Regions from separate parts of the Metabacillus sp. 22489 genome, predicted to be linked through region 3. Evidence: riboswitches for the same ligand, from Rfam matches in the RefSeq annotation. Region 3 holds a riboswitch; each other region holds the start of a gene.
The links. A riboswitch is a leader RNA that binds a small molecule or an ion and turns the genes downstream of it on or off. The one in region 3 is predicted to bind S-adenosylmethionine.
Positions count from the first base shown of each region.

Region 1 (2,206 bases), on a different contig from region 3:
ATGAAGGAGCTTCGTTTGAAATGTCCAATTATGTTCGCTCATTATGCTTCAGCTCCCTTCATTTGTTTAAAGCTTTGTTCTAAGTCAGCAATTATATCCTCTACATGCTCTACCCCTACTGAGAAGCGTAACAATCGATTACATACACCATTTGCAATTCTAACTTCCTCAGGAATATCCATATGTGTCTGTGTTGCAGGATACGTAATGAAGCTTTCAATTCCACCTAAGCTTTCAGCAAAAGAAATAACTTTAAGGCCTTTTAAAAACGGATTTACCCATGTTTCATCCTGCAGACGGAACGATAACATCCCACCTCTTCCAGGGTATAACACATCAAGTACATCAGGATGTGACTCCAAAAATTGCGCAACCTTTTGCGCGTTTTGTTCATGCTGTCTCACACGTAAAGATAATGTTTTCATTCCACGCATTAATAGCCATGAATCGAATGGTGATAAAACAGCGCCAATTGCATTTTGATGTTGAAAGAACTCATCACTTAGCTCCTGCCCTTTCGTAACAACTAAGCCTGCTAGTACATCATTATGTCCTCCTAGATATTTTGTTGCACTATGGATAACGATGTCAGCCCCTAATAAAATTGGTGTTTGGATAACAGGTGTATAAAACGTATTATCGACGATAACTAAAATGCCATGCTTTTTCGCTATCGCAGCAAGCTCTTTTATATCTGTTTCCTGCATCAATGGATTTGTAGGTGTTTCGATAAATAATGCTTTTGTTTTTTCAGAAATCAGTTTTTCTGTTTCTTGTGGGTTTGTAAAATCATCATATTTAAATGACAAACCATATTTTCGCCATTCTCTTTCAAATAAACGATATGTACCACCATATAAATCACTTGATACGATTAATTCATCACCGCTTTGGAATAGAGCCATAATTGTTTGAATCGCAGCCATACCCGAGCTAAATGCAAAGCCACGGTCACCGTGCTCTAAATCAGCAATAGCCTTTTCTACTAATCCTCTTGTAGGATTTCCGGTACGAATATAATCAAATCCTGTTGATTGCCCGATCCCCTCATGCCGATATGCAGTCGAAAAATAAACAGGAGGATTTACCGTCCCTGTCACATTTTCACTACGGTTTCCAATTTGGGCTAATTTTGTTTCAATACGTTGTGTCATTGCTAGTCACCATCCTAATGTTATAAGTTATGTCTGTTTCTCCTTGGTTACGAAAAAACGGGAGAGCCTTGCTGGAGTGATTCATTTAAACTAGATATTATTTAAGAGGATTTTCCCCATTATCTATTCAAAAAACTTTCATTGATCAAAAAAAGTCTTCCTCATTAAGAAGAAGACTTTATATACGATGATCGCTCCTTCTTATCTCTCAAGCATAATGCTGGTGTGGCTTGCTGGATTTAGCACCTTGGTACTCGTAAAGAGCTTTATTGATATGTTGCATTTAGACTACTAACTGAATAAATAGACTTAGCAAACATGACACAATAAGCTTTTACTTTGTTTTTGTACCGGTTGCTGAGGCTTCGTAGGGCCAGTCCCTCTGCCTCTCTTGATAAGAAATGTATGAAATTTTAGAATTATTATTTTCTATAACTTTACATGATTCGAGTATAGATTGCAATACAATTATTGTAATAGTTTGATATCTTCGATAATTTTTTCATAAGGTACATCTGCTGAAACTTCATATTGCTCTAATATCGTTGTACCTTTCATAAGGTAAATTGCAGAGCTATGAACAAATTGATTAGATCCATCTAACTTTGCAGCAGGTGCAATATAGCTTGTATTTGCAAATGATTCAATTACCTCTTGGTCATACCCTGTGAGGAAATTCCAATTCCTTTCATCTGCCCCAAAGGATTTCGCAAAGTTTTTGAGAACGTCAGGTTTATCATTTTCCGGGTCAATTGTAAATGAGACAAATTCAATATCAAGATGCTCCTGCTTCGCCTGTTTCTGTAATGTTGCCATGTTCATCGTCATCGGCGGACAAACCGTATCACAATTCGTAAAGATAAACGCTGCTAACCAAATTTTATCCTTATAATCTTTCGGAATATCAACCTTTTCATTATTTTGATTCATTGCAGTAAGTGACCCAACAGTGCCATTTAATGAAAAATGCTCTTCAAGGTTGATAGACTGCGAGCAGCCTACCATACCAAGAACAGCAAGAATAAAAACCGATACTATTTTTCTCATATAGA
Region 1 is NZ_JBQENT010000018.1:46,200-48,405, forward strand. Features, by position in the region: gene metC (cystathionine beta-lyase) at 1-42, opposite strand, end outside; gene ACTJJ9_RS12395 (methionine biosynthesis PLP-dependent protein) at 42-1,154, opposite strand; SAM riboswitch class I at 1,353-1,555, opposite strand; gene ACTJJ9_RS12400 (SCO family protein) at 1,623-2,201, opposite strand.
Region 1: another riboswitch for S-adenosylmethionine. It lies ahead of ACTJJ9_RS12395 (methionine biosynthesis PLP-dependent protein); the one in region 3 lies ahead of mtnK (S-methyl-5-thioribose kinase).

Region 2 (2,206 bases), on a different contig from region 3:
ATGTCCCAATCAAAAATATTTCCTACAAAAAAATCGAGAATGCATCAGGTGGTACCGTTCGTCAAAGAGCTGAACTAGTATCTGGCATCGATAAGGAAAATGCAAAGAAAATAAATACACTAATTAAAAATAGTGGTTTAAAAGTTAAATCACAAATTCAGGATGACCAAATTCGTGTCACCGGAAAAAGCAGAGATGACCTTCAACAAATAATTGCTGCAATAAAACAAGCAGACCTACCGATCGAAGTTCAATTTATTAATTATCGATAAAATATCAGCCTTAACTAAAATAAGCCACTCATGAAATAGAAAGAGCTCTAATCTTTATTTCACGAGTGGCTTATTACTTTGAAGGGCTTAGACTGAAAAAAGCATAGAATAACGATTGTTACTGTTCATACCTTATGCTTAGCAAACATTATACTCAATTAACTTAACACTATTTCTCGTTTTTTCATTCAACCATGAAGAGGCTTTTCCGACTGTTTACTGCTATGGATTGGAGCAAAGGGAAAATCAAGAGTTTTTAGCTAGGCAGTGATTTTATTTAACAGTTCACTTTATTTAAAAATAACTATTGCTATTTTTCAAAATATTAGATAAATTAGTTGTAACACTTTTTAATCATTTAAAGGAAAATAAAAACTAAATTTCATATCTTATCAAGAGAAGCTGAGGGACTGGCCCTATGAAGCTTCAGCAACCGGTCAATCTCGGAAAGATTGATAAGTTGATTGATTGTAGATTTATAAATAGACTCATTATTTATCAGTATGTGAAAGATAATGAAAAAAGTAGCGAAAACGAGCGTTATTCGACACTTTTTTCATTATTTTTCAAAAGGAATAAAACAGTAAGCCTGAGTTTTATTCAACGCTCATACTGAAAGTAATAAGATGCTATTTTCCTAATTAATCAATCTACTCTTATCACTCCATCCGAATGCCAAGGTGCTAATTCCAGCTAAGCATTTAAAATGCTTGAAAGATAAGGAGAAGCTTTGTACTATCTAGCCTTCTGCTTATGAAGGCTTTTTTTATTTTATATAGGCTTTTCTCAGATTTTGATATGAAAAGGAAATGGGGGCTTTAGTTATGAGCTTTTTAGAAGATTTAAAGAGTAAAATTTTAATTGGAGACGGTGCTATGGGGACAATGCTTTATGCACATGGCGTTGACCGTTGCTTCGAGGAATTAAACCTATCAAAGCCTAGTGATGTATTGCGCGTACACGAAGCATACATTCAAGCAGGGGCAAATCTTATCCAAACGAACACTTATGGGGCAAATGATATTAAGCTCTCAAGGTATGGCCTAGAGGATGATATTAGACAAATTAATAAACAGGCCGTTGAAATTGCAAAGCAGGCTGTTAAAGCAGCAATTGCTCCAACATATGTGTTTGGAACGATTGGCGGAATTCGCTCCTTCAAGAAAAGTGCGCAATCTCTAGATGATTTAAAACGCAACTTCCGAGAGCAGCTTTATGTGTTATTAAATGAAAATGTCGATGGGATCCTCCTTGAAACTTATTATGATTTAGAAGAAATGACTACCGTTCTTAAAATTGCCCGTAAAGAAACAAATAAGCCAATTATCGCAAATGTCTCATTGCATGAAGCTGGCGTACTACAGGATGGAACACCATTGCAACAGGCATTTACAACACTTGAGGAGCTTGGAGCAAATGTCATTGGCTTAAACTGCCGTTTAGGTCCATATCATATGATTCAATCATTAGAAGAAGTACCAATACCTAAGCATGCTGCTCTTTCTGTATTTCCAAACAGCAGTTTACCTGCTCTAAATGAGGGTCGATTAGTTTATGAGTCTGATGAAGGTTATTTTAAGGAAAGTGCGTTAAAATTCCGTGAGCAAGGTGCAAGATTAATCGGTGGTTGCTGTGGAACAACACCGCGACATATTCAAGCAATGGCTGAAGCAGTTGCTGGTCTTGAGCCAATAACAAGTAAAAAAGTAAGAGCACCGAAGGAAATCCAAGATAGCATCACTGTAACAAGCGCTAATTCATTACCACCATTACAAGAAATTGTAACAGATAGACGCTCTGTAATCGTGGAATTAGATCCTCCGAAAAAGCTCGGAATGAGTAAATTTTTAGAAGGTGCAAAGGCATTACATAATGCTGGTATTGATGCTCTTACATTAGCTGACAACTCTCTTGCTTCACCACGGGTAAGCAAT
Region 2 is NZ_JBQENT010000006.1:46,257-48,462, forward strand. Features, by position in the region: gene ACTJJ9_RS05285 (YajQ family cyclic di-GMP-binding protein) at 1-272, shown strand, start outside; SAM riboswitch class I at 659-734, shown strand; gene ACTJJ9_RS05290 (bifunctional homocysteine S-methyltransferase/methylenetetrahydrofolate reductase) at 1,097-2,206, shown strand, end outside.
Region 2: another riboswitch for S-adenosylmethionine. It lies ahead of ACTJJ9_RS05290 (bifunctional homocysteine S-methyltransferase/methylenetetrahydrofolate reductase); the one in region 3 lies ahead of mtnK (S-methyl-5-thioribose kinase).

Region 3 (2,206 bases):
GGGAACGGACCCGAATAAAGTTAACGAAAATCCTGCTACAAGGGTATAATCTGCTTATTTTAGATGAACCAACTAACCATTTAGACTTAGCAAGTCGAGAGCAACTAGAAGCAGCATTAACTGATTTTACCGGGACATTATTAATCGTTTCACATGATTATTACTTTATGAACAAACTATGTAATAAACTTCTTGTTATTGAAAACGAGAAAATCATCAGGGTCGAAATGAATCTCGAGCAATATGAGAAAAGAAAACAAAGCCAAAGCGAACCAAATATCCTAGGGATAAAAGAGGAATTACTCTGTATCGAAACTGAGATTACAGCTGTTCTCGGACAAATGAGTCTTATTTTACCATCATCTGAAGAGTATATACAATTAGATGAAAAATTCCTTTCTTTAACGAAGAAGAAACGTGAATTAATAAACGTACTTGATAAACGTAATAAGTAAACCTTATTTTCATTTTCAAAAATTATTAGCAAAAAGTCGGATGGAAACTCAGATAGCTTCGTCCGACTTTTTATTATAGCTTTACTTGTTATTGTACCAAGTACTTAGGAATTTTTTCTTACACGCTTGAATCAACCATTTTCTATAATTTTCTCCATTTTTTAAAAGGTTTTGATTTTTAATCTCATCCTTTTCCTAGTTCAATTTATAAAATTTTTATTGACAAATGTATTTATTGCTTGTTAACATGCTAATCAAGCATTCTTTTTTTTAACAATTAATAAAATTTGAAACATTAACTACATAATTTTTTAAATCTCTTATCAAGAGTTGGCAGAGGGACTTGGCCCAATGACGCCGCAGCAACCGACCATACTACCATTGCAAAATGGGGTGATGTTTTCACCTTGGATTTTATCCAATAGGGCACGGTGCTAATTCCATCAGAAAGATTTAACTTTCTGAAAGATGAGAGGTGAGAAGCAGTGACTTCAAGCCTCTTTCATTTATGAAAGAGGCTTTTCTTTTTTAACGATAAATTGAAAGCTAAATAAACAGATAACTTACATGGAGGTCTTTACTATGTGTGCTAGAAAATCATCAGCCTATCAACCATTAACTGAATCGGATGCGATCGCTCTTGTAAAGCGGCTTATGCTATTTGAAGATACAAGTCAATTAACTTGCAATAAAATAGGTGATGGGAATTTATATCTCAACTTTCATGTAAAAGAAACTTCTACTGGTAACGGATATATGATTAAACAAGCATTACCTTATACAAAAATCATAAGTGAAAGCTGGCCTTTTCCAATAGATCGTACACGTATTGAAGACCATGCACTATTAAAACAAAGAGACATAGCTCCTGCCTATGTTCCAAAGGTTTATTATTCAGATGTGAAGCTTGGAATTACAATTATTGAAGACTTGTCACATCTTCACATAGCCCGTAAAGCACTCGTTGAAGGTAGTGAGCTACCATTGCTCTCGACACACCTAGGTGCATTTTTAGGAAAAACATTATTTTATACATCGATTTATGCACATACCCAACATTCGAAAAATGAAATAGAGAGACATTTTTCAAACCCTGATCGTTGTAAAAACATTGAGGAGCTTGATATTACAAACCCACTTTTCGAACATGAGACATTCCATTATGAACCAGTACTAAAAGCAAATGTGGAGAAAATTTTACAGGATAAATTATTAAAGCTTGAAGTAGCAAAATTGAAGGAAAAGTTTCTTAAAAAGCCTGAAGCACTTATTCATGGAAATTTACATACAGGAAACATCCTTGTAAGTGAGCATGAAACAAAAGTTATAGACGAAGGTTTCGCTTATTTTGGACCAATTGCATTTGATGTCGGTCAAGTTTTCGGTCACTTTTTATTAAATATCCTTTCACGTGACTTAGAAGATCAAGAGTTCCTTTTCCAACATCTCATCACAACATGGAACGTATTTGTTGAAGAATTCTCAAAAGCTTGGAAAAAAGATGGCTCTGAAATTTACACAGCAAACAATGGTTATTTAGAGCATATTCTTTCTGAAATATTCACAGATGCTGTTGGCTTTGCTGGTTGTGAATTAATACGTTATACAATTGGGCATGCACATGAAACAGCTTTAGATACTATACAAACATATGACAAAAAAATAACTGTAAAGCAATTAGCCCTTTCATTAGGTTATGAGCTCGTTATTAAGCAAAAAAATATGACAAAGCCTGTACAATTTATTCAATA
Region 3 is NZ_JBQENT010000015.1:93,405-95,610, reverse strand. Features, by position in the region: gene abc-f (ribosomal protection-like ABC-F family protein) at 1-455, shown strand, start outside; SAM riboswitch class I at 773-930, shown strand; gene mtnK (S-methyl-5-thioribose kinase) at 1,038-2,206, shown strand, end outside.

Region 4 (2,206 bases), on a different contig from region 3:
CGCATAGCTTCCTTCAAATGCCCATGTTGAACGGTAGTTCCCACGGCAAAGGTGAGTCGTTACTACTAAATCTTCAGGTTTATCCTCTAAAACGCCATTTACAACACGTAACGCTAAGTCGATTAATTCCTCACGAGAATATCCACTATCATTAAATGGAATTTCTGGTGCATTAAGACCAGCTATGTACACATCATCTAGCTGTAAGTAACGGCAGCCTGCATCATAAAATGCTTTGATCGCATCACGGTACGTTTGAATAATATCCTTTGTATATTCTTCAATATCTGGATAAATGTCTGGATTGCGGATACCAGCATTAAATAATTGGTTTGGACTAGGAATTGTTTGTTTTGCAACAGCACGGTCGCCAACGATTTCTTTAAATTCTATAAATTCCTTTACATGTGGATGGTCTTGGTTAAATGAAATTTTTCCAATAACACGAACATCATATCTTTCCGTTTCCTTCCCATTGAATTTAAATCCATGGCTTGGAACATACCCTTCAACTCCATTTAAATGCTCAAGGAAATCGGTATGCCAAAATCTACGGCGGAATTCTCCATCTGTCACTGCTTTTAAACCAACTTCGATTTGCTTAACAACAATTTTTTTAATTTCTTCTGTTTCAATTTCGTGTAGGGCTTGTGCAGTAATTACTCCTTCTTGAAAATCCTTTCTCGCCTGATGGATTCTTTCTGGTCGTAACAAACTTCCAACATGATCTGCTCTAAATGGTGCTTTTACTAATGTTTTTGTCATTAATATCCTCTCCTTAACGAATCTTTGTTTTTTGTTTTTCTATCCGATAAAATCAAAAACCCCTCTTTTAAAAATAAAAGAGGGGTAGATAGAAAGTTTCATCTTCTCCTCTTATCTTCTAGCAAATTGCTACTGGAATTGGCACAGTTCTATAAATAGTCCGCTGCCGAGGTGTCAAAGGGCCAGTCCCTCTACCTCTCTTGATAAGAAAAAATATCAATATATTAAGTTATGACATTCAGAATATACTTAAAAACACTAATTGTCAATATTGAAAAAATATTCTGTACAAATAATTTTTTAATTCTATTTTCTAAATTTATTAAATAATGCTTGCTAAATATTATTGTAGCAGGGGATGAAGGGCATGCAAAAAATGAGTACATGGAGGTGAAATTAGCAATTAAATTTTTTAGTTTTCCATCAAAAAATAGTAGTAAAACAAATGAGTAAATAGTAAAATCAATTCACAGGAATTAGATATTTTTCACTTCAACACACTTGATTTTAGGAGGGGAAGAAACAACAATAAAACATCATCTTGTGATTAAACGTTTACATGCTTTCGTTATAAGAAACATTTTTTGTGAAAAATTCATTATTGAAGGTCGAGGAAGATTACGATGGAAACGAAAGAATTAGCTTTGAAAGAACAAACGATTTTTAATCACTTTGGTAATAAAATCCATATTATTGCTAGATTTGATGAACCATTAATTGTTATCTTAGGCAATTTTTTAAGTGATGATGAATGTGATGTACTAATTCAATTATCAAAGGATAGGCTGCAGCGCTCAAGAATAGGCGATTCTCGCGAAGTACATGAACTGAGAACAAGCAGCAGTATGTTCATTGAAGACGGACAACACGAAGTAATTACAAAAATTGAAAAAAGAATTTCCCAAATCATGAATATCCCAGTTGAACATGGCGAAGGAATTCAAGTGCTAAATTATAAGGTAGGTCAGGAGTTTAAAGCACATCTAGATTATTTTTCAGCAGCGGAAAACCCAAGAATAAGCACACTTGTCATGTATTTAAGTGATGTAGAGCAGGGAGGAGAAACATACTTTCCTAAGCTAAACCTATCTGTAAGTCCGCAAAAAGGGATGGCTGTTTACTTCGAATATTTTTATAATAACCAAATGCTTAATGAATCAACATTCCACGGAGGAGCACCTGTTATTGTTGGTGACAAATGGGCTGCTACACAATGGATGAGAAGGAAAGCGGTTAAATAAGAAGTGCATGTGATAATGTTAAGCTTTTTAACTCGAAAGTGACCGTTTTATTAAGTTAATTGTAAAATAGTATATTTAATGTTTAATGAAATTATTTGTCCTCATGAATGTTGAAAAAACAACGTTTGTGGGGATGTTTTTGTTTATAGGGAAATTAGTATATATCAATAAAATAAAAGTTTCGCGTTCGCAATACAAAT
Region 4 is NZ_JBQENT010000032.1:41,496-43,701, reverse strand. Features, by position in the region: gene ACTJJ9_RS17435 (5-methyltetrahydropteroyltriglutamate--homocysteine S-methyltransferase) at 1-765, opposite strand, end outside; SAM riboswitch class I at 874-975, opposite strand; gene ACTJJ9_RS17430 (2OG-Fe(II) oxygenase) at 1,389-2,006, shown strand.
Region 4: another riboswitch for S-adenosylmethionine. It lies ahead of ACTJJ9_RS17435 (5-methyltetrahydropteroyltriglutamate--homocysteine S-methyltransferase); the one in region 3 lies ahead of mtnK (S-methyl-5-thioribose kinase).